4 regions of the Janthinobacterium goodfellowi genome follow, and region 3 is predicted to be linked to each of the others. Evidence: predicted binding sites of a transcription regulator. Region 3 holds the regulator's gene; each other region holds the start of a gene.

Evidence for each region. The regulator LexA, encoded in region 3, represses DNA repair genes until DNA is damaged. The targets are predictions, from matches to a motif close to ACTGTATNNNNATACAGT.
Region 1: ACQ4WQ_RS03855 (PA0069 family radical SAM protein) is a predicted target of LexA. The motif match lies at 2,637-2,654, and genes of this name have one in related genera.
Region 2: ACQ4WQ_RS27265 (DNA topoisomerase IV subunit B) is a predicted target of LexA. The motif match lies at 2,293-2,310, and genes of this name have one in related genera.
Region 4: imuA (translesion DNA synthesis-associated protein ImuA) is a predicted target of LexA. The motif match lies at 5,509-5,526, and genes of this name have one in related genera.

The regions. Positions count from the first base shown of each region.
Region 1 is NZ_JBNYXN010000001.1:857,994-865,569, forward strand. Features, by position in the region: gene ACQ4WQ_RS03845 (methyl-accepting chemotaxis protein) at 40-1,797, shown strand; gene ACQ4WQ_RS03850 (tRNA-uridine aminocarboxypropyltransferase) at 1,869-2,588, shown strand; gene ACQ4WQ_RS03855 (PA0069 family radical SAM protein) at 2,717-3,856, shown strand; gene ACQ4WQ_RS03860 (gamma-glutamylcyclotransferase) at 3,902-4,519, opposite strand; gene ACQ4WQ_RS03865 (LysR family transcriptional regulator) at 4,549-5,517, opposite strand; gene ACQ4WQ_RS03870 (VOC family protein) at 5,644-6,177, shown strand; gene ACQ4WQ_RS03875 (fumarylacetoacetate hydrolase family protein) at 6,230-7,252, shown strand; gene maiA (maleylacetoacetate isomerase) at 7,267-7,576, shown strand, end outside.
Region 2 is NZ_JBNYXN010000010.1:38,040-45,615, forward strand. Features, by position in the region: gene ACQ4WQ_RS27260 (molecular chaperone HscC) at 1-216, opposite strand, end outside; gene ACQ4WQ_RS27265 (DNA topoisomerase IV subunit B) at 216-2,213, opposite strand; gene kdpF (K(+)-transporting ATPase subunit F) at 2,677-2,766, shown strand; gene kdpA (potassium-transporting ATPase subunit KdpA) at 2,766-4,571, shown strand; gene kdpB (potassium-transporting ATPase subunit KdpB) at 4,581-6,659, shown strand; gene kdpC (potassium-transporting ATPase subunit KdpC) at 6,670-7,245, shown strand; gene ACQ4WQ_RS27290 (DUF4118 domain-containing protein) at 7,416-7,576, shown strand, end outside.
Region 3 is NZ_JBNYXN010000001.1:630,272-637,847, forward strand. Features, by position in the region: gene folC (bifunctional tetrahydrofolate synthase/dihydrofolate synthase) at 1-654, shown strand, start outside; gene ACQ4WQ_RS02860 (SPOR domain-containing protein) at 679-1,677, shown strand; gene ACQ4WQ_RS02865 (CvpA family protein) at 1,698-2,186, shown strand; gene purF (amidophosphoribosyltransferase) at 2,226-3,749, shown strand; gene ACQ4WQ_RS02875 (cystathionine gamma-synthase family protein) at 3,793-5,034, shown strand; gene lexA (transcriptional repressor LexA) at 5,100-5,735, opposite strand; gene rpsF (30S ribosomal protein S6) at 6,011-6,400, shown strand; gene priB (primosomal replication protein N) at 6,421-6,720, shown strand; gene rpsR (30S ribosomal protein S18) at 6,746-7,036, shown strand; gene rplI (50S ribosomal protein L9) at 7,064-7,519, shown strand.
Region 4 is NZ_JBNYXN010000001.1:494,013-501,588, forward strand. Features, by position in the region: gene ACQ4WQ_RS02285 (extracellular catalytic domain type 1 short-chain-length polyhydroxyalkanoate depolymerase) at 1-419, shown strand, start outside; gene ACQ4WQ_RS02290 (MFS transporter) at 710-1,924, shown strand; gene ACQ4WQ_RS02295 (GNAT family N-acetyltransferase) at 2,008-4,041, shown strand; gene ACQ4WQ_RS02300 (putative Na+/H+ antiporter) at 4,075-5,340, opposite strand; gene imuA (translesion DNA synthesis-associated protein ImuA) at 5,547-6,257, shown strand; gene ACQ4WQ_RS02310 (Y-family DNA polymerase) at 6,187-7,576, shown strand, end outside.

The DNA of each region.
Region 1 (7,576 bases), 230 kb from region 3:
GGCGTCTGTGCATTGTTTTCTTCAGATAGGAATCACGCAATGAAAAACCTCAAAATCGGCGTACGTCTCGGTGGCGGTTTTGCCGCCGTCCTGCTCCTGTTGACGACCCTGACCGTGGTGGGCATCGTGCAGATGCAAAGCGCCAGCAAGGAAACAGATGCGCTCGTCAACGTCAAGGTGCGCAACGAGCGCCTGATCGGTGAATGGACCAAGGTCATCGAGGTGAACGCGGCGCGCACGGCGGCCGCCTGGAAAGTCAGCGATCCCGAACACCAGAAGCAGTTTGAAAAGGAAATGGCGGTCTCGTCGTCGCGCGCCACGGAAATCCAGGATGCGATCGGCAAGAGCGAGCTGAACGCCGAAGAGCAATCGCTGTACCAGGAGGTGCTGAGCACGCGCAAGGCCTACACGGAAGTGCGCAAGAATGTGTTCAAGGCCAAGAATGCGGGCGACCTGGAACTGGGCAAGCGCCTGTACGAAGGCGACATGGCCGCCAAGCGCGACGTCTACCTGGCAGCGCTGAAGAAGCTGGAAGTGCTGGAAGCCAGATTGCTCGATGAAACGGCCGCGCAAATCCGTTCGCGCTACGAAAACGGCCGCTTGCTGCTGATCTCGCTGGGCGTAGTTGCCATCTTGCTGGGTATTGCCTGCGCCTACTGGATCACGCGCTCGATCACGCGTCCCATCACGCGCGCCGTCGAGGTGGCGCAAGCCGTTTCCGCTGGTGACCTGACCAGCCATATCGTGGTGGAAAGCCGCGATGAGACGGGGCAATTGATGCACGCGCTGAAAGAGATGAACGATAAACTGGTCAGTATTGTCGGCCAAGTGCGCGCCGGTACCGAGTCCATCAGCACGGCGTCGAGCGAAATTGCGGCCGGCAACCTGGATTTGTCCTCGCGCACGGAAGAGCAGGCCAGTTCGCTGGAGGAGACGGCGTCCTCCATGGAAGAGCTCACTTCCACCGTGAAACTCAATGCCGACAATGCGCGCAGCGCCAATCAGCTGGCCATCGACGCCTCGCAGATCGCCAGCAAGGGTGGCGTGGTGGTATCGGAAGTGGTCAGCACCATGGGCTCGATCAACGATTCCTCGCGCAAGATCGTCGACATCATCAGCGTCATCGACGCCATCGCCTTCCAGACGAATATCCTGGCCCTGAACGCTGCCGTGGAAGCGGCCCGGGCCGGCGAGCAGGGCCGTGGCTTTGCCGTCGTGGCCTCCGAGGTGCGCAACCTGGCGCAGCGCTCGAGCGCGGCAGCCAAGGAAATCAAGGGCTTGATCGACGATTCCGTGCAAAAGGTCGAGGCCGGTTCGCAACTGGTGGACAAGGCTGGCCGCACCATGGACGAAATTGTGCAAAGCATCAGCCATGTGACGCAGATCATGAACCAGATCACCGACGCCAGCGATGAGCAGCGCACCGGCATCGAACAAGTCAATCAGGCCATCGGCCAGATGGACCAGGTGACGCAGCAAAACGCGGCCCTGGTGGAAGAGGCGGCCGCGGCTGCCGAATCCATGCAGGAACAGGCGGCCAAGCTGGCCGACGTGGTGGGCCTGTTCAAGCTCGATGCAACGCAGCAATATGTTTCTGCCAGTGCGGCTCCGTCTGCGGCGGCCTCTGCGCCAATCAATGCCGCCACGCGACCTGCCATGCGGCCCGCCATGCGGCGCGCGCCGGCACCAGCCATGGCCGCGCCCACGCCGGGCAAGGCGGCTCCAGCGGAAGCTATGCGCGCACGCACGCCGAAGGCCCCGGTGGCATCCGGGACCGACGACTGGGAAGAGTTTTAAGCGCAGATTTCCCGTGGCATGGCGTGGGCGCTACAATCGCGGCTTGAAGACAGCCGCGAACGCGCTCCGCCATGACCACCCGCCGTACCACCAGCCCTATTCCCAGCCATATTCCCAGCGCTACCTCCAGCCCTGGCGCCGCATCCTCCTTCCAGGCTGAACCCGCCAAACGCGCACGCTGCCCGGTCTGCCTGCGCGCCGCAGCCAGCTGCATCTGCCGCTGGATCGTTCCCGTTGCCCACGCCGTGGAAGTGCTGATCCTCCAGCATCCGCTGGAAGTCCACAACGCCAAGGGCAGTGCCCGCCTGCTGCACCTGAGCTTGCCCAACAGCCGCTTGCTGACGGGCGAACAGTTTGCCCCGGACGCGCTCGCCGAACTGCTGGCCGGCAAGCACAATGTGCTGCTGTACCCGGATACGCCCGGCGACCGTTCGCTGGGCATCGCGCCGCCGCCAGCGCTCGACCCCGCCATCCTGCTCGATCCGGCCCGGTTGGCGAGCCAATTGCGGCTGGTGGTGCTGGACGCCACCTGGCGCAAGAGCCGCAAGATGCTGTACCTGAATCCTGCATTGCAACAGCTGCCGCGCCTGCCGCTGCGCGATACGCCTGCCTCCCATTACCTGATCCGCAAGGCGCATGCGCCAGACCAGTTATCGACCCTCGAAGCGACGTGCTATGCCCTGATGCAGTTGGAGCAGGACGCGTCCCGCTTCGTTCCCCTGATCACGGCATTTGACGGCTTTGTCGCGCAGCAGTTGAGTTATGTCATGCCGCACGGCGAAAAAGCTTGAAACGGCAGTACGGTAGCCCTTGATCTTGGCCGCACAGCGGCATAGTATACTGTACGTATATACAGTTGATGGGGCCGTTCATGAAAGCAATCATTCCAGAGCACGATGACAGCTTCGCCGGGCAAGCCATGCTGCCGCCGCAATCGCTGAAAGCGCACAAGGGCCGTGGGGCCGTCTCGAACCTGCAAGGGCGCTACGAGGCGCATGCGCGCGCCGGTTTCGATGATGGCTGGAGCGTGGGTGGCCTGGACGAGGCGGATGTGGAGGCGGCGCCGACCTGGAAGACGCAGGTCAGCGACGAGCAGGCGCGCACCATCCTCACGCGCAACGCTTCGCCCGATTTGCCGTTCAATGTGTCGCTGAACCCCTACCGGGGTTGCGAACATGGCTGTATTTATTGCTTTGCCCGCCCTACGCACAGCTATTTGGGACTGTCGCCGGGCCTGGACTTCGAAAGCCGCATCTACGCCAAGGTGAACGCCCCCGAACTGTTGCGGCGCGAACTGGCCAGGCCGTCGTACGTGCCCGAACCGATCGCCCTCGGTGTCAACACGGATGCGTATCAGCCGTGCGAACGGGAACGACAGCTGACGCGGCGCGTGCTGGAAGTGCTGCACGAGTGCGATCACCCCGTGGCGCTGATCACGAAATCGTCGCTGATCGAGCGCGATATCGACATCCTGGCACCCATGGCGGCCAGGCGCCTGGCCGCCGTGGCCGTCACTGTCACGACGCTGGACCCGGCCATCGCGCGCACGCTGGAACCGCGCGCGGCCGCACCGGCGCGGCGCCTGCGCACCATCCGCACCCTGACGGAGGCGGGCATCCCCGTGGGCGTGAGCATCGCACCCATCATTCCTTTCGTGACGGAGCCGGAAATCGAGCAGCTGCTCGAAGCCGTGCGCGACGCGGGCGCCATCCACGCCCATTACGTGGTGCTGCGCCTGCCGTGGGAAGTGAGTCCCTTGTTCCAGCAATGGCTGGAAGCGCACTATCCGGAACGGGCACAGCGCGTGATGAACCGGGTGCGCGAAATGCGTGGCGGCAAGGATTACGACAGCGCGTTCGGCGCGCGCATGCGGGGCGAAGGCGTGTGGGCTGACCTCATCCGCCAGCGCTTTGAAAAGGCCGTGCACCGGCTGGGGCTGCACGGCAAGGGAGGGCGCTTCAAGCAGCTCGATTGCACGCAGTTCCGCCGGCCACTGGTGGTGCCGCCGTTGGGCGCAAAAGTAAAAAAAGGCAATGCGGGGCAGCTGGATTTGTTTTAAGTTAAACCAGCGTCAGCGCTGATGCCGCAGGGGTGTGCTGCGGCGCTATCGTGCGGCATTATCCTGTTCCTGCATCTGCGCCAGATGTTGCTCAATGGCAAAGACATGCGGATCGCTCTTGCCCAGTTCGCGCAGGGCGCTGGCCAGGTGCAGCAGGTATTCGCTGTTCGGGCCGCTGGGGCCGTTTGATCGGGCGATCTGGCGCGCGATATCGAGTTCCGGCGCGGCGCCGAGGAAGGCGGCGTTTTCCTCGTTGGCGATGTACACCAGGCCTTCGACCTTGCTGCCATCCTCGAAAGTGATGTCGGTGGCCAAGCGCAGGTAGCCGTTTTTTTCGCGGTGGTCGAGGTGGGCGAAGACTTCGGGCGTGATCAGATACGCCATGCCGTCGCACACGGCGCCCGCCTGCGGCACGATGGTGGCGACCCGGCCCGGCGCCATCGGCGTGCCCCGGTGGTCGTGCGAACCTTGCCAGAAGCGCCGCGTCCAGCCTTCGATGCTGGCTGGGCGCCGTTCGATATAGGGGAAGTCCGCCTTGTAGATCAGCGAGCCGTAGCCGAACAGCCAGACCTGCTCATGGCCGTCGAATTTGTTCATGCGCTGGTTGATGGCGATGGTGGCGGCGTCGGTGGGCGACAGGGCGTTCTGGTCAGGCTGGGTCATGGTGCAAGCGGAGAAGGGGCGATGCACCATTATAAAGGGGCGCCGGCCGGGCCGCCGGCCGGCAGCGCCTCGCGGGCGGCGGGGCCGCCCGCACCCACATTCCACTCGTGCGTCTCTACAAAGCGGAACAGGAAGGCCATGAAGCTTTCGGCGGCCGGCGACAGCGAACGCCCCGTCTTCGTGTAGACGAAAAAGCGCCGCGTCAGTTCCGGCTCGTGCAGGGCGCGCATCTGCAGTTGGTACAGTTTGACCATCGGTTCCGCGTACGGCAGGCAGACCGTGATGCCCAGGTTGGCACTGACCATGGCCAGCGCCGTCGTCATGAACGTCACTTCATTGTAGGGGTTGAGCGACAGCTCGCGAAACGCGCCGTGCATGTCGCGCAGCAGGCGTTCCGTGAACTGGCCCTGCAGCGAGATGAACGGGTAGTCGCCCACGTCGGCCCAGGTGACGCGCTCTTTCTGCTGCAGCGGATGCTGCTCGGGGAAGACCAGCACGAAGGGCATTTCGAACAGCACTTGCGCGGCGATTTCCGCCGTCGGGTCGCGCTCGGGGCCGATGCCGAAATCGACTTCGCCGCTGAAGACGCGCGCCGACACGTTTTCCACGGGGCAATCGACGAGGCGCAGCTGCACGTCCGGGTGCGCCTGGCGGTAGGCGGCGATCACTTCCGGCAGCAGGGTGCACGCCATCATCTGCGGCGCGGCGATGCGCACCAGGCCCGTCTTCAGGGCCTTGCGCTGGGCGATGCCGGCCATGGCGCCGTCGAGGTCCTCGATCATCTTTTCAAACAGCGGATACAGTTCGCGGCCGATTTCCGACAGCTGCGTCTTGCGCGTGCTGCGTTCGACCACGCGCACGCCCAGCACACTTTCCAGTTCCTTGATCAAGCCGCTCAAGGCCGATTGCGTCACGTGCAGGTATTCGGCGGCCAGGGTAAAACTGCCGGTCTTGGCCAGCGCCACGAAGGCGCGCATCTGTCGCAGGCTGGGACTCATAAGATAATCCGATAAATCGATGGTTAAAAATTGTTTGTATGATAGCTGTAAGTCGATTCTAATGGTGAAAAGCTGAAAAACAGGCCAGCCATCGCGCCCACGGCGCCATCCATTGGAGACAAGCACATGAAGATCAAGCAAATCCACCACGTCGCCTACCGCTGCATCGACGCGAAGCAGACCGTCGAGTGGTACGTCAAGCATTTGAACATGAATTTCGTCCTCGCCATCGCCGAGGACCTGGTGCCGTCGACCAAGGCGCCGGACCCGTACATGCACGTCTTCCTCGACGCGGGCCAGGGCAATGTGCTGGCCTTTTTTGAACTGCCGACGCAGCCGCCGATGGACCGCGACCGCAATACCCCGGCCTGGGTGCAGCACCTGGCGCTGGAAGTGGGCAGCATGGAGGAACTGCTGGCCGCCAAGGAGCGCCTGGTGGCCGGCGGCATCGAGGTGCTGGGTCCCGTCAATCACGCCATCTTCCAGTCGATCTATTTCTTCGACCCCAACGGCCACCGCCTGGAACTGGCGGCCAACGTGGGCACGCCCGAGATGATGGCCAAACTGGACGCCGTCAAATGGGAAATGCTGGAAGAATGGTCGCAGACGCGCCGCGCACCGAAGCACGCCGCCTGGATGCATGCGCCGGCCGACGCCTGAGCGCCGCACACGACATCCATCTGAACACTACGCCTAACAAGGAACACACTCCATGAAACTCGCAACCCTGAAAAACGGCAGCCGCGACGGCGCCCTGATCCTCGTCAGCCGCGACCTGCGCCAATACCAGCGCGTGGCCGCCATCGCCCCCACCCTGCAGGCGGCGCTCGACAACTGGGACGCCGTGGCGCCGAAACTGGAACAGGCCTACGCGGCCCTGAACGCGGGCCAGGCGCCGGATGCGCAGCCGTTTGACGCCAATCTGTGCCACTCGCCGCTGCCGCGCGCCTATCAGTGGGCCGACGGTTCCGCCTACATCAACCACGTGGAACTGGTGCGCAAGGCGCGCAACGCGGAAGTGCCGGCCTCGTTCTACACGGACCCGCTGATGTACCAGGGCGGCTCGGACAGTTTTATCGGCCCGCGCGACCCCATCTTCGCCCTGTCGGAAGAGTGGGGCATCGACCTGGAAGCGGAAGTGGCCGTCGTCACGGGCGACGTGGCCATGGGCGCCAGCGAGGACGACGCGGCGAAAGCGATCCGCCTGGTGATGCTGGTCAACGATGTATCCTTGCGCAACCTGATCCCGGGCGAACTGGCCAAGGGTTTCGGTTTCTTCCAGTCGAAGGCGGCCAGCGCGTTTTCGCCCGTTGCCGTCACGCCCGATGAGCTGGGGGCCGACTGGGCGGACAGCAAGCTGCACCTGCCGCTGCTGGTGGACTTGAACGACAAGCCGTTCGGTAAACCAAATGCGGGCGAAGACATGACCTTCAATTTTGCGCAGCTCGTCGCCCATGCGGCAAAGACGCGCGAACTGGGCGCCGGCAGCATCGTCGGCTCGGGCACCGTGTCGAACAAGCAGGGCAACCTGTTCGGTTCCAGCATCGAAAATGGCGGCGTGGGTTACTGCTGCCTGGCTGAAGTACGCATGTATGAAACCATCGAACACGGCGCACCCAAGACGGCGTACCTGAAGTTCGGCGACACGGTGCGCATCGAAATGCGCGACGCGGCGGGCGCCAGCATCTTCGGCAGCATCGAGCAGACGGTCGCGCTGTATGCCGGCCGCGCCTGAGGGGAGGGCGCCCCATGAAGCTGTACACCTATTTTCGCAGTTCGGCCGCCTACCGCGTGCGCATTGCCCTCAATTTGAAGGGCATCGCCTACGACAGCATCCCCGTGCACCTGCTGCAGGACGGCGGACAGCAACTGCTGCCGGCCTACCGCGCCGTCAATCCGTCGGCCCTGGTGCCGGCGCTCGACGACGAGGGCGCCATCCTGACGCAGTCGCTGGCGATGCTCGAGTATCTTGACGAGACGCGGCCAGCCGTGCCGCTGCTGCCGGCGGACGCGCTGGGACGGGCCCGCGTGCGTGCGCTGGCGCTGGCGATCGCCTGCG
Region 2 (7,576 bases), on a different contig from region 3:
GCCCATGTAGCGCTTGAAGACGGCCGCCGTCAGCTGCGGGTGCGTCTGCAGCCGTTCGCGCGCGGCGCGGCCCACCAGCACGGTGCCGTCGTCATCGATGCTCACGCACGACGGCGTCAGGTGTTCACCGAGCGCATTCGGGATGATGGAAGCCTTGCCGTCGCGCCAGATGGCGACCAGGCTGTTGGTGGTGCCCAGGTCGATACCGATGATCATCAGATATCCGCCTCCGCCTCATTGCCGTGTTCCTCGATCCAGGCGCGGCGTCCTGCCGCTTCGCCCTTGCCCATCAACATATTGAAGCGCGAGGCCGAGGCCATGTGGTCGATTTCACCGAGCGTCACGGGCAGCAAACGGCGCGTGTCCGGATTCATCGTCGTTTCCCACAGCTGCTCGGCGTTCATCTCGCCCAGGCCCTTGAAGCGCGAGATCGACCAGGCGCCCTGTTTCACGCCTTCCTTGCGCAGCTTGTCCTCGATGGCGAGCAGCTCGCCGTCGTCGAGCGCATAGATTTTCTGCATCGGCTTCTTGCCGCGCGCCGGCGCGTCCACGCGGTACAAAGGCGGACGGGCGATGCAGATGTGGCCCTTGTTGATCAGGACCGGGAAGTGCTTGAAGAACAGGGTCAGCAGCAGTACCTGGATGTGCGAGCCGTCCACGTCCGCATCGGACAGGATGCAGATCTTGCCGTAGCGCAGGCCCGACAGGTCGGGCGAGTCGCCCACGCTGTGCGGATCGACGCCGATGGCCACTGCAATGTCATGGATCTCGTTATTGGCGAACAGGCGGTCGCGGTCCGTTTCCCACGAGTTCAGGACCTTGCCGCGCAGGGGCAGGATCGCCTGGAATTCCTTGTCGCGGCCCATCTTGGCCGAACCGCCCGCCGAGTCGCCCTCGACGAGGAACAGTTCATTGCGCGCGATGTCCGACGATTCGCAGTCGGTCAGCTTGCCGGGCAACACGGCCACGCCCGAGGATTTTTTCTTTTCCACTTTTTGCAGCGAACGCTGGCGCGACTGCGCCTGCTTGATCACGAGCTCGGCCAGCTTCTTGCCATAGTCGACGTGCTGGTTCAGCCACAGTTCCAGCGGCGGCTTGGTGAAGGTCGACACGAGGCGCACGGCGTCGCGCGAATTGAGGCGTTCCTTGATCTGGCCCTGGAATTGCGGGTCCAGCACCTTGGCCGACAGCACGAACGATGCGCGCGCGAACACGTCTTCCGGCAGCAGTTTCACGCCTTTGGGCAGCAGCGAGTGCATCTCGACGAAGTTTTTCACGGCGCCGAACAGGCCGTCGCGCAAGCCCGATTCGTGCGTGCCGCCATTCGAGGTGGGAATCAGGTTGACATACGATTCGCGCACGATGGCGCCTTCTTCCGTCCACGCCACCACCCACGCCGCGCCTTCGCCTTCGGCAAAGCCTTCCGAGTCCGGGCCAGCGTATTGCGCGCCTTCGAACAGGGGAATCAGGGTTTCGCCATTCGATACCTGCGCCAGCGTTTCGGTCAGGTAGCCGCGCAAGCCTTCCGCGTACTGCCAGGTCTGCGTATCGCCCGTCTTCGCGTTGGTCAGCGTGACGGTCACGCCCGGCAGCAGCACGGCTTTCGAGCGCAGCAGGCGTTGCAGCTCCGTTTGCGAGATGTTCGGCGAATCAAAGTATTTTGCATCGGGCCAGGCGGTGACGCGCGTGCCCGACTTCTTGCCGTCGCGCGGGGCGGGGCGGGAACTCAGGGGCTCGATCACGTCGCCGTTGGCAAACACCATGTGGTGCAAGCCGTTGCCGTCGCTTTCCTTGCGCCAGACGGTGATTTCCAGGCGCGTCGACAGCGCATTGGTGACGGATACGCCGACGCCGTGCAAGCCGCCCGAGAACGCGTAGGCGCCGCCCGAACCCTTGTCGAACTTTCCGCCCGCGTGCAGCCGTGTAAACACGATTTCCACCGTCGGCACGCCTTCTTCCGGGTGCAGGCCGACGGGAATGCCGCGGCCATTGTCTTCGACGGTGATGCTGCCATCCGTGTTTTGCGTCACGGCGATATGCGTGCAATGACCGCCCAGCGCCTCGTCGGAGGCATTGTCGATCACTTCCTGAATGATGTGCAGCGGATTTTCAGTGCGGGTGTACATCCCCGGGCGCTGCTTGACGGGTTCCAGTCCTTTCAGGACACGGATGGATGATTCGCTGTAGTCGGATGCTGGTTTTTTAGTGGCCATACGTGTTCAAGCTAAGTAAAGACAGTGGTTGGAACGCCACGCCAGGGCACTGCGGGGCGCAATGACAGCGGCGGCGATAACTGTATGAATATACAGTATATCCCGTCCAGCGTCACTGGGGGAGGGCAGTGCGGCAGGCTTGGCGTCCTTGTGCGGACGCTCGCGCATTCTATCTTGTCCGGCGAGCAATAGCGCTACTCCAGGGCAACAACGGTGCGCCGCGCGCGTGGTTTTGCGCCAATTGTGATGGATTTTATGCGGTAAAGCCGCCTTTTTTACATCTTGTTTACAGCTGCCTTCCCAGTCTTTACGAATTTTTTAGACCCTTTTGGCTAATCTGCTCACTATCAAAACAAACCTGAATGAGGGTGGGAATGGATCTCGTATATCTCGGCTTGATTGCCGTGTTTTTCGTCCTGGCGGCCGGCTTTGCCGTCGCCTGCGACAAATTAGGGAGCGTCAAATGAACGCGTTTTATGTGCTGGGCGCCGTCGTCTCGGCCGGCCTGCTCGTGTATTTGCTGGTGGCGCTGCTGAAGGCGGAGGAACTGTGATGACGACGCAATCGATACTGTTATTGGTGGCCTTCCTGGCCGTGCTGCTGGCCGCCGGCTATCCGCTGGGCCTGTACATGGCCAGGGTGGCCGGCGATGGCCCCGTGCGCGGCCTGGGCTGGCTGCAAAAGCTGGAAAACCTGCTGTACCGCTGGTCCGGCCTTCCCGCCGACAAGGCCATGGGCTGGAAAAGCTATGCCATCGCCCTGATCGTCTTCAATACCGTGGGCGCCGTCTTCGTCTACGGCCTGCAGCGCCTGCAGGGTTTCCTGCCCTTGAATCCCCAGGGCCTGGGCGCCGTCAGCCCCGATTCCTCGTTCAATACCACCGTCAGCTTCGTCGCCAATACCAACTGGCAGGGCTACGGCGGCGAACAGACCATGAGCTATCTGACGCAGATGCTGGGCATGGCGTGCCAGAATTTCTTTTCGGCGGCCACCGGCATCGCCGTGATCTTCGCGCTGGTGCGCGGCTTCGCCTCGCGCTCGGGAAAATCGATCGGCAATTTCTGGGTCGACCTGGTGCGCTCGACCCTGTACATCCTGCTGCCGCTGTCCCTGGCCCTGTCCGTCGTCTTCATGGGCGAAGGCATGATCCAGAATTTTTCCGCCTACAAGGAAGTGACCCTGCTCGACCACGTGGCGTATGAAACGCCGAAGGTGACGGCAGACGGCCAGCCCGTGCTGGACGCCGCCGGCAAACCCGTGATGGAAGCGCAAGTGGCGACGACGCAGACGATCGCCATGGGTCCCGTCGCGTCGCAGGAGTCGATCAAGCTGCTGGGCACGAATGGCGGCGGCTTCTTCAATGCCAATTCCTCGCACCCGTACGAAAACCCCACCGTGCTGTCGAACTTCCTGCAGATGCTGGCCATCTTCATCATTCCCGCCGGCCTGTGCTTCACCTTCGGCCGCATGGTGGGCGACATGCGCCAGGGCTGGGCCGTGCTGGCCGCCATGACCCTGATCTTTGTCGTCTTGACGGCGGGCGTGATGAGCGCCGAGCAGCAGGCCAATCCTGCCTTGCAGGCGCTGGGCGTGGACCAGCAGGCCAGCAGCCTGCAATCGGGCGGCAATATGGAAGGCAAGGAAACGCGCTTCGGCATCAGCTCCTCGACCCTGTTCGCGGCGGTGACGACGGCCGCATCGTGCGGCGCCGTCAATTCCATGCACGACTCCTACATGCCCCTGGGCGGCATGGTGCCGCTGCTGCTGATGCAGTTCGGCGAAGTGATCTTCGGCGGCGTGGGCACGGGCCTGTACGGCATGCTGATGTTCGCCATCCTGGCCGTCTTCATCGCCGGCCTGATGATAGGCCGCACGCCTGAATACCTGGGCAAGAAAATCCAGGCGTATGAAATGAAGATGGTGTCGCTGGCCATCCTGATCACGCCCGCCCTCGTATTGACGGGCACGGCGATCGCCGTGATGGTCGAACCGGGCAAGATCGGCGTGGCCAATCCGGGCGCCCACGGTTTCTCCGAGATCCTGTACGCCTTCACGTCGGCGGCCAATAACAACGGCAGCGCGTTTGCCGGCCTGTCCGCCAACACGCCGTTTTACAACGTGATGCTGGCGATCGCCATGTGGTTCGGCCGCTTCGGCGTGATCGTGCCCGTGCTGGCGGTGGCCGGTTCGCTGGCGGCCAAGCAGCGCCTGTCGGCCAACGCGGGCACCATGCCCACGCACGGCCCCATGTTCATCGGCCTGCTGATCGGCGTCGTCGTGCTGGTTGGTGTATTGAATTACGTTCCCGCGCTGGCCCTGGGCCCGATCGTCGAACACCTGCAACTTTTCATCAAATAAGAGGCTACCATGTCACGCACAAGCCTGACTTTGTTCGATTCCGCACTGATTGGCCCCGCCATCGTCGATGCGTTCAAAAAACTCGACCCCCGCACGCAGTGGCGCAGCCCCGTGATGTTCGTCGTCTATGTCGGCAGCATCATCACGACCCTGCTGGCCATCCAGGCCCTGAACGGCCAGGGTGAAGCGCCGTTCGGCTTCATCGTCGCCGTCGCCGTGTGGCTGTGGTTTACCGTGCTGTTCGCGAACTTCGCCGAAGCGCTGGCCGAAGGCCGCAGCAAGGCCCAGGCGGCCTCGCTGCGCGCCCTCAAGCAGACGGTGATGGCGAAGAAAATGCAGACGCCGAAATACGGCACCTCCTGGCTGCCCACGCCGGCGACCGACCTGCGCAAGGGCATGACGGTGCTGGTCGAGGCGGGCGACGTGATTCCCGCCGACGGCGAAGTGACGGCCGGCGTGGCCTCCGTCGACGAAAGCGCCATCACGGGCGAATCGGCGCCCGTCATCCGCGAATCTGGCGGCGACTTTTCCGCCGTCACGGGCGGCACCCGCGTGCTGTCGGACTGGCTGCTGGTGCGCGTTTCCGTCAACCCGGGCGAAGCCTTCATCGACCGCATGATCGCCATGGTCGAAGGCGCCAAGCGCCAGAAGACGCCGAACGAGATCGCCCTGACGATTTTATTGGTGGCCCTGTCGATCGTGTTCCTGATCGTCACCGTGACCTTGCTGCCGTATTCGCTGTTTTCCGTGGCGGCGGCCGGCACTGGCACGCCGGTGACGATCACCGTGCTGATCGCGCTGCTCGTGTGTTTGATTCCGACCACCATCGGCGGCTTGCTGTCGGCCATCGGCGTGGCCGGCATGAGCCGCATGATGCAGGCCAATGTGATCGCCACCTCGGGCCGCGCCGTGGAAGCGGCCGGCGACGTCGACGTGCTGCTGCTCGATAAGACGGGCACCATCACCTTGGGCAACCGCCAGGCATCGAGCTTCGTGCCGGCGCCCGGCGTGACGGAGCAGCAGCTGGCCGACGCGGCGCAGCTGGCCTCGCTGGCCGATGAAACGCCGGAAGGGCGCAGCATCGTCGTGCTGGCCAAGCAGAAATTCAATATCCGCGAACGCGAGATGGCCAGCCTGCACGCCACCTTCGTGCCGTTCACGGCGCAGACGCGCATGAGCGGCGTGGATATCCCGGGCGAGCAGCAGGTGCGCCAGTTGCGCAAGGGCGCGGCCGATTCCATGAAAAAGTATGTGGAAGCGCTGGGCCAGCCGTATCCGGCGGAGGTGGGACGCGCCGTCGATGACATCGCGCGCCGCGGCAGCACGCCGCTGGTGGTGGTGGACGACGGCCGCGTCATGGGCGCCGTGGAACTGAAGGATATCGTCAAGGGCGGCATCAAGGAGCGCTTCGCGGAACTGCGCCGCATGGGCATCAAGACCGTCATGATCACGGGTGACAACAAGCTGACGGCGGCCGCGATTGCCGCCGAAGCGGGCGTGGACGATTTCCTCGCCGAAGCGACGCCGGAAGACAAGCTGAAACTGATCCGCAGCTACCAGGCCGAAGGCCGCCTGGTGGCGATGACGGGCGACGGCACCAACGATGCACCGGCGCTGGCCCAGGCCGACGTGGCCGTGGCCATGAACTCGGGCACGCAGGCGGCGAAGGAGGCGGGCAATATGGTCGACCTCGATTCGAACCCCACCAAGCTGCTGGAAATCGTTGAAATCGGCAAGCAGATGCTGATGACGCGCGGGTCGCTGACGACGTTCTCGATCTCGAACGATATCGCCAAGTACTTCGCCATCATCCCGGCCGCCTTCGTGGGCACCTATCCGCAGTTGAAGGCGCTCGACATCATGCACCTGGCCAGCCCCGCCTCGGCCATCATGTCGGCCGTGATCTTCAATGCCCTGATCATCGTCGTGCTGATTCCGCTGGCGTTGAAGGGCGTGCAATACCGGGCCATCGGCGCGGCCAGCCTGTTGCGCCGCAATCTGCTGATCTATGGCCTGGGCGGCATCGTCCTGCCGTTCATCGGGATCAAGCTGATCGACATGCTGCTGTCCGCACTCAATTTAGTCTAAAGGAACCATCATGAGCACTATCGTCCGTCCCGCCCTGGTCCTGTTTGCCGCGCTGACCGTGATCTGCGGCGTCGTCTATCCGTTTGCCACGGCCGGCATCGGCCAGCTGGCCTTCAACGATGAAGTCAACGGCAGCATCGTCGAGCGCGGTGGCAAGCCCGTCGGCTCGACGCTGATCGGCCAGTCCTTCACATCGCCCAAGTATTTCTGGGGCCGGCCGTCGGCCACCGCGCCGATGGCCAATAACGGCGCCGGTTCGGGCGGCTCGAACCAGGGGCCGACGAATCCCGCCCTGGTGGACGCCGTCAAGGCACGCATCGCCGCCCTGCAGGCAGCCGATCCCGGCAACCGCAAGCCGATCCCCGTCGACCTGGTGACGGCGTCGAGCAGTGGCCTGGACCCGGAAATCAGCCTGGCGGGCGCCCTGTACCAGGCGCCGCGCGTGGCCCGCGTGCGCGCCGTGCCGCTGGCGCAAGTGGAAAACGCCATCGCCAAAGTGCAGAAAACCGCGTATATCGGCTTTTTCGGCGAACCGCGCGTGAATGTGCTGGAATTGAATCTGGCGTTGGATGCCATGGCAAAGTAAGCTGGCAACGGTTGGTTGGCCGACGTAGGTCGGCGTAGGTCGGCGTAGGTCGGCTTAGCGCAGCGTAAGCCGACATCACCACCGGCCGGGCCAACAATGTCGTCGGATTACGCGCGCCCTTCGGACGCGCTAATCCGACCTACAATGCTCCAAGTAGATTAAAATACAACATGCTCCCCAACGACAGCCAACGCCCCGACCCTGATGCCCTGCTGGCGCAAGTGCAGGCGCAGGAAAAGAAAGCCGCGCGCGGCCGGCTGCGCATTTATTTCGGCGCCTCGGCCGGCGTCGGCAAGACCTACGCGATGCTGGCGGCCGCCCGCAAATTGCT
Region 3 (7,576 bases):
TGGCTGATGGGCCGCGATTTCAACTATTCGGGCGACAAGCAGCAGTGGAACTACGGCGGGCGCGAGCAGCGCCGCAATTCGCTGGCCTACCCGAGCTTGCGCGGCGCCAACCAGATCCTCAATGCGACGGCCGTGCTGGCCGCGCTGGAAGTGCTGAAGCTGAAACTGCCAGTGGGCGCGCAGGAAGTGCGCACGGGCCTCGTGACGGTGGAGCTGCCGGGCCGCTTCCAGGTCTTGCCTGGCCGCCCCAGCGTGATCCTCGACGTGGCGCACAACCCCCACGCGGCGTCGGCGCTGAACCAGAACCTGGGCAATATGGGGTTCCACCCGTACACCTATGCCGTGTTCGGTTCCATGCAGGACAAGGATATCGATGGCGTGCTGGCCGCCATGAGCGAGCACGTCGACCACTGGTGCCTGACGGGCCTGCCTTCGCCGCGCGCGGCCACGGCCTCCGAACTGGCCGCCAAGGTGCAGATCATGCTCGAAGATAAGCCCGACAGCAGCGAACATACTGTGTCTATTTTCGATGATCCGGCACAAGCTTTTGCAAATGCAATGAGCCGGGCCGGTGAGAATGATAGAATTGTGGTCTTTGGTTCTTTCCTCACCGTCGCCGGCGTGATGAAGGCCCGAAAATCCTCACTTCACTGAAACGCACTCGACTGAAAATCACGCATGGGCTTGTTCTCGAAACTGTTTAAAAACAAGCAAGAATCCTCTGGCGAAGACAGCGGCTTTTATGTCCCTGGCGAAGCGCAGTCGCCGACCCGCAAACGCGCCGCCAACACCTCCGGTGGTGGCGGTTCGCGCCGTGGCGGCAAGGAAGCGCCGGACCCGGTCTTGCCTGAAAAAAAGCGCGCACGCCGCCGTCTGGTCGGGGCCATCGCCCTGGCCCTGGGCGTGGCTGTCGGCTTGCCGATGCTGCTCGATTCCGAGCCGAAAGCGCCGTTCAACGATATCGCCATCGACATTCCTTCGAAGGAAAAGGCGGCGCCTGCACCGGCGCCCGTGCCGGCCGTTCCTGCCCGGGCCGCATCGAATGGCCTGGACCAGTCCGAGGAAATCGTCGACGCGCCGTTGCCGCCTGCGGCCAAGCCCACACCGGCGCCCGTGCTGGCCGCCGCCCAGCCTGCACCGCTCAAGCCGGCCTACGTGGAACCGAAACCCGAGCCTAAGCCTGAGCCCAAGCCGGTGAAGGTGGAGCCGAAACCGGAACCGAAACCCGAGCCGAAGCACGAAGCCAAGCCGGAGCCGAAACACGAGCCCAAGCCCGAGACCAAGCCGGAACCCAAGCATGAGGTAAAACCGGAAGCCAAGCCTGAACCGAAGCCTGCCAAGCCGGCGCAATCGGCCGACGATGCCGCGCGCGCGCTGGCGATCCTGGAAGGCAAGCCGCAAGACAAGCCGCAAGAGAAGGTGCAGGACAAAGCGCACGATGCCGGCAGCGGCAAGTTCGTGGTGCAGGTGGCGGCGCTGGCGACGCAGGACAAGGTCGATGAATTGCAGGACAAGCTGCGCGAAGCGGGCATCAAGTCGTACACGCAGAAAGTCTCCAGCCCTGCTGGCGAGCGCATCCGCGTGCGGGTTGGCCCGTTCGGCAGCCGCGAAGACGCGGAAAAGACGCGCGCCAAGCTGCAAAAGCTGGGCCTGGGCGGCTCGCTGGTGCCGGCGTGACGATGCAAGGCTGAACGCGCGTGACGATCTTCGATTACCTGGTGCTGTTCGTGCTGGTGACGTCCGTGCTGATCAGCATGATGCGCGGCCTGGTCAAGGAAATACTGTCCCTGGTCAGCTGGATCGTGGCGTTCGTCATTGCCAACGCCTATGGCGCCACCCTGGCGAAATTCCTGCCGGAAGCCGTGCCGGGCGAAGCCATCCGTTTATTGCTGGCCTTCGTGGTGCTGTTCATCGGCGTGCGCATCTTGATGGGATTGCTGTCCATGACGGTCGACGCGCTCGTCAAGGTGACGGGCTTGAGCCTGGCCGACCGCACCCTGGGCAGCCTGTTCGGCGTGGCGCGGGGCCTTGTGATCGTGCTGACCGCCGTCATCTTGTGTGGCATGACGTCCATACCGCAGCAGCCATTCTGGAAAAACGCGCAGCTCAGCCCGCTCGCGGAGCAGGGCGCGCGCGCCATCAAGCCTTATCTGCCTGCCGCTTACGCGCAGCATGTGAAATTTTGAATTTTTTTTAAAATCAGTAGCACAGTTTAGGAGCACACCATGTGTGGCATCGTCGGCGTCGTTTCCCATCAACCTGTCAATCAATTGCTCTATGATGCATTGTTGCTTCTGCAACATCGCGGTCAGGACGCGGCAGGGATTGCGACCAATCACAGCAGTATGTTTTCCATGCACAAGGCCAACGGCCTCGTACGTGACGTCTTCCGTACGCGCAACATGCGTTCGCTGCAAGGCAACTCGGGCATCGGTCATTGCCGCTACCCGACGGCCGGTTCGTCGAGCGAAGAGGAAGCGCAACCGTTCTATGTGAATGCGCCGTTCGGCATCACCCTGGCGCACAATGGCAACCTGACCAACTGGGAACAGTTGAAGCTGGAAATGTTCAAGAACGACCGCCGCCACATCAATACCGATTCCGACTCGGAAGTGCTGCTCAACGTGCTCGCGCATGAAATCCAGGAAGCGACGACGGGCCTGAACCTGGACCCGGAAGCCATCTTCAAGGCCGTTACCGTGCTGAACCGCCGCGTCAAGGGTGGTTACGCGGCCGTCGCGCAAATCGCCGGCGTGGGCTTGCTGGCCTTCCGCGACCCGCACGGCATCCGTCCGCTGTGCCTGGGCATCAATGAAACGGAGCAGGGTCCCGAATACCTGATCGCTTCCGAATCCGTGGCTCTGGAAGGCATGGGCTTCCGCTTCGTGCGCGACATCGGTCCCGGCGAAGCCGTCTTTATCGATGCCGACAAGAAATTGCACAGCGCCCAGTGCGCCGACAACGCCAGCCTGAACCCGTGCGTGTTCGAATTCGTCTACCTGGCCCGTCCCGACTCCGTCATCGACGGCGCCTCCGTGTACGCCACGCGCCTGAAAATGGGTGAATACCTGGCCGAGAAGATCCGCGCCGAACTGCCTGGCGTGCATATCGACGTGGTCATGCCGATTCCCGATTCCTCGCGTCCGGCCGCCATCCAGCTGGCCATGGCGCTGAACATCGAGTATCGCGAAGGCTTCATCAAGAACCGCTACATTGGCCGCACCTTTATCATGCCGGGCCAGGCGGCGCGCAAGAAATCCGTGCGCCAGAAGCTCAACGCGATTCCCTCCGAATTCAAGGATAAAGTGGTCTTGCTGGTCGACGATTCCATCGTGCGCGGCACCACCAGCCGTGAAATCGTGCAGATGGCGCGTGAAGCGGGCGCGACGAAAGTCATCTTCGCCTCGGCCGCGCCACCGGTGATCTTCCCGAACGTGTACGGCATCGACATGCCGACGCGCGACGAGCTGATCGCCTACGGCCGCACGACGGAAGAAGTGTGCCGCGAAATCACGGCCGATTACCTGGTCTATCAGGATATCGGCGCGCTCAAGCAGGCGATCGCCGACGTCAACCCGGCCCTGACCAACTTCGAGGCCTCGTGCTTCGACGGCGTGTACGTGACGGGCGACGTGTCGCAGGAATATCTGGACCGCCTGGAATATGCGCGCCACCATCCGAAGGCGGCAGCACCCGAAGATACGCCGCGTTCCCAGCTGAACCTGAACCTGGCAACGACAGAAGCGTAATCATCTTGCCCGGCTAGCGCCGGGCTTTTTTTGCTCCGCGATCATGAACGATAAAAAAAACTACGGCTTTACCACCACCATCCTGCATAACGACCGCCGCAAGGGCATCGAGCATGGCTCGCTGCACAAGCCCGTGCACACCTCCGTCGCGTTCGGCTATGGCGATGCGCGCCAGCTCGCTTCCGTATTCCAGGGCAAGGAGCCGGGCTTCCGCTATGGCCGCCAGGGCAACCCCACCGTGTCCGCGCTGGAAGACAAGGTCAACAACATGGAAGATGGCGTGGCGACCCTGTGCTTCGCCACCGGCATGGGCGCCATCGGCGCCGTGGTGCAGTCCTTGCTGCGCGCGGGCGACCATGTCGTGTCGTCGGCCTTTTTGTTTGGCAACACCAACAGCCTGTGGCAAACGGTGACGGGCCAGGGCATCGGCGTGTCTTTCGTCGACGCCACCGAGGTGGCCAACGTGGCGGCCGCCATCACGCCGGCCACGCGCATCGTGTTCGTGGAAACCATCGCCAATCCGCGCACGCAGATCGCCGACCTGGCAAAGATCGGCGAGTTGTGCCGCGAGAAGGGCATCTTGTACATCGTCGACAACACCATGACGACGCCGTATTTGTTCCGCCCGAAAGCCGTGAGCGCGGGCCTCGTGGTCAATGCGCTGACGAAATCCATCGGCGGCCACGGCAATGCGCTGGGCGGCAGCTTGACGGACACGGGCGTGTTCGACTGGACGCGCTATCCGAATATTTTCGAGAATTACAAGAAGGCGGCGCCCGTGCAGTGGGGCATCGCGCAAATCCGCGCCAAGGCCTTGCGCGACTTCGGCGCCTCGCTGGGGCCGGAAGCGGCGCACCATATCGCCGTCGGCGCGGAAACCATGGCCTTGCGCATGGACCGTACCTGTTCGAACGCCCTGGCGCTGGCCACCATGCTGGCCGCCGACCCGCGCGTGGCGGCCGTGCATTACCCGGGCTTGGCGTCGCACCCGCAGCACGCGCTGGCGACGGACTTGTTCCGCAGCTATGGTTCGCTGTTCAGCTTTGAATTGAAGGATGGCATCGACTGCTTCGATTTCCTCAATCGTTTGAATCTGGCCATTCCAGCGAGCAACCTCGGCGACACGCGCACCCTGGTCATTCCAGTCGCCCATACGATCTTCTATGAGATGGGTGCCGAGCGGCGCGCCAGCATGGGCATCGCCGAATCGCTGATCCGCGTCTCCGTCGGCATCGAGGATGAGGTGGATCTGCTCGAGGATTTCCGCCAGGCACTCGATGTATAAGTCGCCGGACAAATGAAAAGGGCCGCAACAGTCATGCTGTTGCGGCCCTTTTTGTGTGCAGTCGTTTAATGCCAGCTGCGCATCAAGCCCACGGCCAGGCCTTCCAGGGCGAATTCATCTTCCGGCGACACGGTGATGACCTTGAAGTCCGGGTTTTCCGGCAGCAGTTCGATGACGGAGCCCGTCTTCTTGTAGCGCTTGACGGTGACTTCGTCGCCGATGCGGGCGACGACGATCTGGCCGTTCTTGGCGCTGTCGACCTTCTTGACGGCCAGTAAATCGCCATCCATGATGCCGGCGTCGCGCATGGACCAGCCGCGTACCTTCAGCAGGAAGTCGGGCTTGGCCGAAAACAGGGCCGGGTCCACGTTGTAGCTCGCTTCCAGGTTTTCCTGGGCCAGGATGGGCGAACCGGCCGCCACCCTGCCGATCAGGGGCAGCGACATCAGCAGCGCCGCCGGCACTTTCGATGGCGGCGCTTCGGCCGCCGCGCCGATCAGGCGGATGCCGCGCGAGGTGCCGGGCGAAATCTCGATGGCGCCCTTGCGGGCCAGGGCCTGCAAATGCTCTTCGGCCGCATTGGCCGATTTGAAACCCAGTTCATTGGCGATTTCGGCACGGGTGGGAGGAAAGCCCGTGTTTTCAATCGCGTCCTTGATCAGGTTCAGGATTTGTTCTTGTCGTGCTGTCAGCTTGATCATGAGCGGTGGGTGCATACTGAAATGCTGTCTATATGAACAGTCTGTATTTTTGTACAGTATCGTCCACTATGCAAGGGGATTTCCGTGTTTTCGGCGAATTTCGCAAGAAATACTTGTCCACGGGCGGAAAGTGCGGTGGCGCGCGGCCTTTTCGCGCGCTGGTGGAAGGAATGATTGAAACGTTTGCAAAAGGCGGTTATAATCTTCGGCTGACCTTCCCACACCCGTCTTGACGCCGGGGTGGGCGATTATCAATCCGACCTGAAGGAGTTTGCATGCGTCATTATGAAATAGTCTTTATCGTCCATCCGGACCAAAGCGAGCAAGTGCCCGCGATGATCGAACGCTACAAAGCCAGCGTAACCACCCGCGGCGGTTCGGTTCACCGCGTGGAAGATTGGGGCCGCCGTCAAATGGCTTACTCGATCCAAAAGCTGCCTAAAGCACACTACATCTGCCTGAACATCGAATGCGACAACGAGACCCTGGTCGAGTTGGAAACAGCATTCAAATTCAATGATGCCGTGTTGCGTCACCTGACCGTTAAAATGAAGAAAGCTGAAACAGCTCCTTCGCCGATGATGAAATCGGTACAACGCGAAGACGCGGCCAAAAGCCACCGCACCGAAGCACCAGCAGCCGCTCCAGCCGCAGCAGCAGCTTAATTCTTGACCAGGATCGTGCGCTGAACCAGCTACAAGTCACCGCCATCATTGCCGAGCGCGAAATATTGCGCTATACCCCGGCAGGGCTGCCGATTGTGAATGCAGTATTGCAACACAGTTCGCAGCAGATGGAAGCAGGGATTGCCCGTTTGACCGAGTTTGATGTTGCCGCGCTAGCCGCTGGCGAAATTTCAGGCAGGTTCAGCCAGGCAAGCTTGGGCGGGGTGTATCAGTTCACGGGTTTCCTGGCCAGGAAGAGCCGCAACAGCAAGAGTTTGGTGTTTCACATCATTGATTTTAGTGCAGTCAATTCTGACTAGCGCATTTTAGATACAGGAGCCTGACATGGCATTCGGTAAAAAGTTCGACAAAAATAAGCTCAAGCTTAAAGAAAAACGCAAACAGCAAAACCCTTTGTTCAAACGTAAGAAGTTCTGCCGCTTCACGGCAGCTCACGTTGAGCAAGTCGACTACAAAGACGTCGACACGCTGAAAGACTTCGTCCAGGAAAACGGCAAGATCATGCCAGCACGCCTGACCGGTACCAAAGCGCACTACCAGCGCCAAGTCGACACCGCAATCAAGCGCGCTCGCTTCCTCGCGCTGCTGCCATACACCGATCTGCACCACGCTTAATCGGTCAGATATTCCTGGAGAAGAACTATGCAAATCATTCTGTTAGAAAAAGTTGTTAACGTCGGTAACCTCGGCGAAGTCGTCAAAGTCAAAGACGGTTACGCACGTAACTTCCTGATCCCACAACGCCTGGCACGTCGTGCTACGGCAACCGCTGTGGCTGAATTCGAAGTCAAGCGCGCCGAACTGGAAAAAGCTGCTGCCGCCAAACTGGCCGCATCGCAAGCCCAGGGCGAAAAACTGAGCGGCCTGACCGTTCAAGTCGCTCAAAAAGCTGGCGTCGATGGCCGTCTGTTCGGTTCCGTCACCAACTTCGACATCGCTGAAGCGCTGACCAAGCAAGGTTTTGCTGTTGAAAAAGCACAAATCCGCATGCCTACCGGCCCGCTGAAGATCGTTGGCGAGCACAACGTTTCGGTTGCTCTGCACACCGACGTGGTCGTGGAAGTTGTTATCGCTGTCGTTCCAGACGCGAACGCGTAATCGTCTGCGGGCCTGGCCCGCAAGCGCTGCCGCACTATGAAAAGCCGGGTTCGCCCG
Region 4 (7,576 bases), 140 kb from region 3:
TGATGCAGCATGGCGCAGCCGCCCGTGCCGATGCGGCCATCGATGAAGTGCTGGCGCGCCAGCCCGCGTTCCCCCGCCTGCCCACCATCCTGCTGCAAGGGCTGGCCGACAAGGTGGTGCGGCCCATTAACCAGACGCAGCTGGTGCGCCAGAGCGTGCGCGTGAACCGCATGCCCGCCGAGACGCTGGTGACGGCGCAGCGCCTGCCGGGCGGGGCGGCGGGCGGACGCAATCCGGCCCATGCCTATGCGCTGCACGATTATCAGGTGGGCAAGGAGGTGCTGCTGCGCGTGGCGCAGGTCGAACACCTCGAGCACGCCTGGAGCGGCGGCGATGCCAGCCTGCCGTTCAACGACAAGGCCAAGCCCGACGCCAGCAAGATGCTGCTCGATTTCTTCGCCAGCCACCGCCGCCGGTAAGCGGCCGCGCCGCGCGCCGACTGGTACGCATCGTTCTTCCCTCCTCGATATGCCCGCGCCCGCGCGCCGGCATGCTGGCCGCGCCCTTTTCAGGGCAGGCGCCATTGCCGCAATGCCATGGAGTTACTGTAAGTGGTATTGCTGCGGTATTTAAAAAATACAAAAATCGGCGTTAAAAATACGAACTGGTATACAATTGGTACACGTTTTCAGTGTAAATCGTGTTCGCCGTCCCATGCCCCGACGGCCGGCATGCACTGACGGCAGCCACCCACGTTACGGAACGCGCCATGTCCATCAAGTCCAAGCAGTTGCTGTGGTTTTTTGCGTTTTTTCTCGTCTTCGAACTGAATATCTATCTGTCCAATGACATGATCATGCCGGCGATGCTGGGCATCGTCGAGGAGTTCCAGGCGGAGAAAAAGTTCGTCCCCCTGTCCCTGAGCCTGTATCTGCTGGGCGGCAGTTCCCTGCAGATTTTCCTGGGACCATTGGCCGACACGATCGGCAAGCGCAAGCTGGTGCTCACGGGCAATGCCTTGTTCCTGCTGGCCACCTTGGCCGTGCCATTGACCGCCTCGATCGAGCAATTTCTCGCCGTGCGCTTCATCCAGGGCATGGGCTGCTGCTTCATCTTTGTCGGCTATGCCATGATCCATGAACTGTTCGACGACATGGCCGCCGTCAAGCTCAGCAGCATTCTCTCGAGCACCACCATCCTCGCGCCCCTGGCCGGCCCGATCCTCGGCAGCGCCATCATCAGCCGGCTGGACTGGCGCTACGTGTTTTTCCTCTCGGGCCTGCTGGCGCTGCTGTCCCTGCTGGGCCTGTTCAAGACCATGCCGCGCACGGCGCCCACGGTCACGCGCCTGGACCTTGCCGCCGTCGTGCGCAGCTATGCCGCCATTTTCAGCAACGGGCGCTTCATGTTCGGCATGTTCACGGCCGGGCTGGCCACCGTGCCCCTGACGGCCTGGATCGGCTTTTCACCCATCTTCGTGCTGCAGGAAATGGGCGCGTCCTATGCCACCTATATCGCGCTGCAATGCGTGATTCTGTCGGGCTTCGTCCTCAGCAGCATCGCCATCCAGCGCCTGCGCCAGGATTTCCCGCTCGTCCATCTGCTGCGCATGGGCGGGCTGATCGCGGCGGCCGGCATGCTGGGCGCCGGCGCGGGCCGCCATCACGTCGATGTGTTTGCGGCCTGCATGTTTGTCTATTCCATCGGCTTCGGCCTGTTCAATGGCGCCCTGATCCGCAGCGCGATCACGGCCAGCAAGGAGTCGATGACATTGACGACGGCTGCCATGAGCTTGCTGTATTGCATTTATTTGTCCGCCTGGCTGCAGCTGTACAACGTGCTGTGCCAGCGCTTCGGCTATGCGCTCGAGACGTATGCGCTGCTGAATATTCCCGTCATCGTGGTCATCGCCGTCTGCCTGCTGTTGTTTACGCGGGGCATGGCGGGGCGCCGGGAAAGCGAGGTGCGGCTGGCCCGGCACTGATGGCGCAACGATGCGCGTGTTGTCGATCTTGTTTTACCTCCTGCGAAGTTTACTGACACTCTCCTGCGGAAAATGGTGCGCCCATGAAAATAGATGACCTGGCCTCAAAACACGATCAAGCAAAGATTTTCAACCTGGAATACGAGTTCCGCATCAACCGGCTGAAACTCGATTACATCACCCTGGCCGATGTGCGGCCCCCAGGCATTGATCTGGAACAACTGGCCGCGGAGCACCAGGCGGGCATCGCCGACCTGCGCAGCTTCGTCGCCCTGAACTTTAATCATTTCAATGCGGCAAGCTGTTCCTCGCTCAGCTGCATCCCCACGCGCGCGCTCGGCGACGACGAGCGCTACCTGCACCGCATCTGGATGGGCGGACCGTTGCCCGCCATCGCATTTGACGCGATCGGGCAGTGGGGCGCGGCGCTGGAAGAAGTGCGGTACAACGGCGGCGCGCCGTATGTCTCCATCCTGTGGGTGTGGGATGCGCAGCAGCTGCGCAATGACGAGCGCTTCAGCCCCACGGGCGGCGCCGGGCGCTACACGATAGGCCGCTATGCCATCGGCGGCACGACCCTGCACATCAACTCGCTGCGCGCGCTGGCGCTCGACTTCGCGCCCGCGCGCTTCGACATTCTCGATATCCTGCATACGCAGCGCTACTTCGCCACCCTGTCCGATTATTTCCGCATCCTCATCATGTGCGAATACGGCGGCATGTACATGGATGTCGATACGATCCCGCACAATCCGGCGACGATTTTCCTGATGAAGCCGGAAGTGCCCGATTATTTCCAGCGCGGGGGCGATGACAGCGAAGAGCGCCGGCACGTCAGCTGGATGAATCTGTTTCTCGATGAAACGGGCATGCTGATCGCCAAGAAGAATGACGCCGCGCTGCGCGTGATCCAGCGCAATGTGAACCTCGCCTATGCGGGCATCGATGCGCAGATTCCCCGTTCCTGCCCGCAATTCGAGGCGCAGCTGTTCGGCCAGTTCTATGCCGAATGGAAGAAAAACCTGGGCGTGACCCTGCTCAGTCATGCCGAGTTCTACCAGCGCTATTGCGTGCTGTATGACGGCGTGCGCGAAGCGGTGGCGGGCGGCATCCGCGGCATGCGCTTGCTGGACGATATCATTACCGGCATGCACATCCCCCTGAGCGACGAGGAGCGGCGCGCGTATGCGCGCTGCGTGGCGCGGCTGGACGAGATCGACTGGCGGCTCGACGATCCGTTGCGCCTGCCCGACATCGTCGACGTGTTCGACATCGAGGAAGTGCCGCGCATGGCGTATGCGGCCCAGCTGCGGGCGGACATCGATCACTTCCACTATTACTCGGTGCTGTCGGACGATCCGCAGCTCGACCGCGTAAATGACGTCTTTTGCCGCTACCTGCTGGCCCACCGTTCGCAGCATATTGCCGCCGGCAATTTCTGGCGCCCTACCGTCGGCCGCCACGGCAGCCGCATGCCGGCCGCCGGCGATGCCGCCCCGCCCGGTGACGAGGCGCAGGCGGGCTTGCTGTCGCATGCGCCGCTCAAGCTGGTGGCGGGCGAACTGCTGGGCGACGAGACGAAGAACCGCATGGCCAAATTGCTGTTTGCCACCAGTTATCTGGAATACTGCTCTTTTGGAAATAAACTCAATCTGCAGTTCGTCGAATTGCAGCGGCGGCAGAACATCGATCCGTATCTGGCGCACATCCACGGCCTGCATGACGAGGACGAGCGCTTCATCGGCTTTTTCACGGCCGCGACGATGGCCGAATTCCAGGCCTGCGGCGCCGTGTCATATTACCGCGATGACATGAAGGCGCTCGACGATGCGTATGACGCCTTCGTGCTGGCGCATGCGCGCGCCGACGACTGTTTCGTCAGCAGCCTGGCCATCGACGAGAAATATCGGGGGCAGGGCCTGTTCCGGCAAATGTTCCATGAAATCCGCGACCTGGCCAGCCGCAAGGGCTGTGCGCGCATCACCTTGACGGTGTGGGAAAAGAGCGAAGCGCTGCAAGTGTATCTGCACAAGGGTTTTCGCAGCGTGGGCACGTTCGACTATGCCTACAGCCTGTTCTATGACCGGCTGCATTTCCTCGTCTACGAAGGCAATTAAAGCGGCGGCCGGGTGGCCGCCGCACTGGGGTGGCTACAAAGCCAGGAAGGCCAGGCCCGCCACGGCCGTCGGCAGCAGGGCGCCGGCCAGCAGGCCGACGGCGCCGATCGATTCATCCTTGAAGCCGCGGCGCAGCAGGGCCACGCCGGCCGGGTTCGGCGCATTGGCGATGACGGTCAGGCCGCCGCCGGCCACGGCGCCCGCCATCAGCATGTATTTCGCTTCGTCCGTCATGCCGACGATCAGCGAACCGAGGTAAGTGAGGGCCGCATTGTCCGTGATCGCCGTCAAGCCCAGGGCGCCGAAGAACAGGGCCAGCGGCTTCAGGCTCGAGACGATGGGCTGCAGCCACCATTGCTGCATGCCGCCCAGAACCACCAGGCCGCCGAGGAAGAAGCCGACCAACAAGCCTTCCTTCAGGATCAGCGGGCTTTGATAGCGCTCATACGCCTGCACGAAGCCGAGGAAGAACAGGAACAGGCCGATGAACAGCACGGGATGATGCGCCAGGGTGACGACGCCGGCCAGCACGATCATGTGCACGAGGCTGACGGCCAGCGGCACTTTCGGCGCTTCGACTTCACCGGCTTTCGGCTTGATGTCGGACGTGTTGCTGTGCAGATATTTGCGCAGCAAGATGCTCACGCCCGTGGCGTTGACCAGCACGGCGATGGCGGCTTTCCAGCCGAAATGGGTGGCCATGAAGGCGCTGTCCCAGTTCCACGTGGTGGCCACCATCAGCACGGGCGGCGCCGCATACGAGGTGAGGGTGCCGCCGATGGAAACGTTGACGAATAGCACGCCCAAGGCGCCGTATTTCAGCCATTCTGGGATGCCGGGACGGAAGATTTGCGGCGCCAGCATCAGCGCGGCCAGGGTCATGGCGGCCGGTTCCGTGATCAGGGAGCCCGTCAGGGGCACGAGCGCCAGGCCCAGCCAGACGAGGGCCAGTTCCGTGCGCAGCGGCATCACGCGCGCCACGCCTTTCAGCAGGCGCTGCACGGCGTCGAGCACGGGGCGCGAGGCGGCCACGACCATGACGACGAAGACGAACAGCGGTTCCGTGTAATGGCGCGACTCGGCATACTCGATGGCCGCATCGCTGCCCGAGACAAAGGCCATGATGATGATCAGGATGAAGGCCCAGAAGCCGAACACGACTTCCACTTCGCCCAGCAAGTGCAGCAAGCCCGCATGGCGGGGGTGGCGCCGCGATAATGTTTCAAACGACTTGGCGGCGAAGGTGTGGATGAGCGCAAGGCCGAAGACGATGGCGCTGATGATTTGGATGGTGGTCAAATGCGTTTCCTTATGGACGGAGGAAGCCGCCCGGTGCATTGCCGAGCGGTAAGGAGAGTGCTTATGGTACAGCAATCGATGCCAGAAACGGGGTTTTTCGGACATGGCGGAGCGGCCTGCGGGCAGGCGCTGCGCAGATAAGCCTTGCCAAAAGCGGGTCCGGATAGTACTGTATATGCATACAGTACTCATCTTAATATTCAATTATGCAACATTCCCAATTGATGGCGTCGCCGGAAGCTTTGCACCCGTCCCTGTGGCGCGCATCGCAGCTGGGCCAGGGCGCCGCGCGCTGCCTGGACACGGGCTTTGCCGCCCTGTCCGCGCAGCTGCCCGGCGGCGGCTGGCCCAGCGGCAGCCTCATCGATCTGCTGGTACAGCAACCGGGCAGCGGCGAATTGCGGCTGCTGGCGCCCGCGCTGGCGCAGCTGCCGGGCTTGCCCATCGTGCTGCTGCAGCCGCCCCATCCGCCGCAGGCGCTGGCCCTTGCCGCGCAGGGGCTGGCGCCGTCGCAGCTGCTGTGGCTCAAAAGCGCCGGCAGCAAGGATGCCTTGTGGGCGGCCGAGAACATCTTGCGCAGCGGCACGTGCGGCGCCCTGCTGTTCTGGCAATCGCACGTGCGCGCCGACAGCCTGCGCCGGCTGCATCTGGCGGCGCAGTCGGGCAACACCCTGTTCTGCATGCTGCGCCCGCTGCACGGCGCGCAGGATGCGTCGCCCGCGCCGCTGCGCCTGTCCGTGCGCCCGGCCGCCGGCGGCATCGAGATCGGCTTCATCAAGCGCCGGGGACCGCAGCGTGACGCGCCCCTGTTCCTGCCCCTGCAACCTCCTTCATTATTGCTACGCCATGCGACTCTGGATCGGCCTGTGCCTGCCCCGGCTTCCGCTCGAAGTGTTTTGCCCGCGCTGGTCGGCTGACAGCCTCGGCGTGGTGCTGGAGCAGGAGCAAGTGATGGCCGTGTCGCCGCTGGCATTGGCCGCCGGCATCCGGCCGGGCATGCGCCGCGCGGGCGCGCTGATGCTGGCGCCGCAGGCGCGCCTGCACGAGCGTTCGCCCGAGCTGGAAGCGCAGGCCCTGCAGGCGGTGGCGCTGGCGCTGCTGCAATATTCGCCGCTGGTGGCGCAGGGCGAGGAAGCGACCCTGCTCGTCGATGCGGGCGCCAGCCTGCGCCTGTTCGGCGGCGTGCGCGCCCTGTGCCGGCACATCGCGGCCAGCTTGCGCGCACTGGGCTATACGGCCCAGCTGTCGTGCGCCCCCACGGCACGCGGTGCCTGGCTGCTGGCGCGTGCCGCCACGCGCCGGGGCCGTACCTTGAGCATGGCCAGCCTCGTGCGCCGCCTCGACCGCCTGCCGTGCGCCTTGCTGCCGCCCGCGCGCCCCTGGCTCGACTGGTTCGAGGGCATCGGCTGCCGCACCCTGGGGCAGCTGCGCCACTTGCCCCGGCCCGGCTTGCAGCGCCGCTGCGGCGGGGCCTTGCTGGACATGCTCGACGACGCGCATGGCCACAGCACGGAACTGTTCGTCTGGATCGAGGCGCCGCCCACGTTCCGCGCCAGCCTGGAACTGTTCGACCGCGTGGAGCACGCCGACGCGCTGCTGTTCGGCGCGCGCCGTCTGCTGCAGCAAATGACGGGCTGGCTGTGCGCGCGGCAATTTGCCGTCGAGCGCATACAGCTGCTGCTGGCGCACGAGCGGGGCAGGGTGGCGCGCCCGCCCACCGTCATCGACCTGGCGCTGGGTACAGCCGTCTGGCGCGACGAGCATCTGGTGCGCCTGCTCAAGGAGCGCCTGGCGCAGCTGGTGCTGGAGGCGCCCGTGATCGGCCTGACCCTGGAAGCGCTGCAGGTGCAGCCGATGACGCCGCCCAGCGAGACCCTGTTCCCCGAGCCGGGCGGCACGCCGCAGGAGCGCCAGCGTCTGCTGGAATTGCTGGTGGCGCGCCTGGGCATGGAAAATGTCTTGCAGGCAGTGCCGCGCGCCGATTACCGCCCCGAGGCGGCCAACCAGTGGCTGCCGCTGCCGGCCAGGGCCAGCGGGAAAAGCGCGCCACCCGACTTGCCGCCCGGCTTGCCCGGCATGCCCCGTCCCGGCTGGCTGCTGGCCCAGCCCATCGCCCTGTTGATGCGCGAGCACCGGCCCTTCTATGGCTCGCCCTTGAAAATGGTGTCCGTTGCCGAGCGCATCGAAGCAGGCTGGTGGGGCCAGTCGCAGGCGCGCGATTATTTTATTGCGGAAG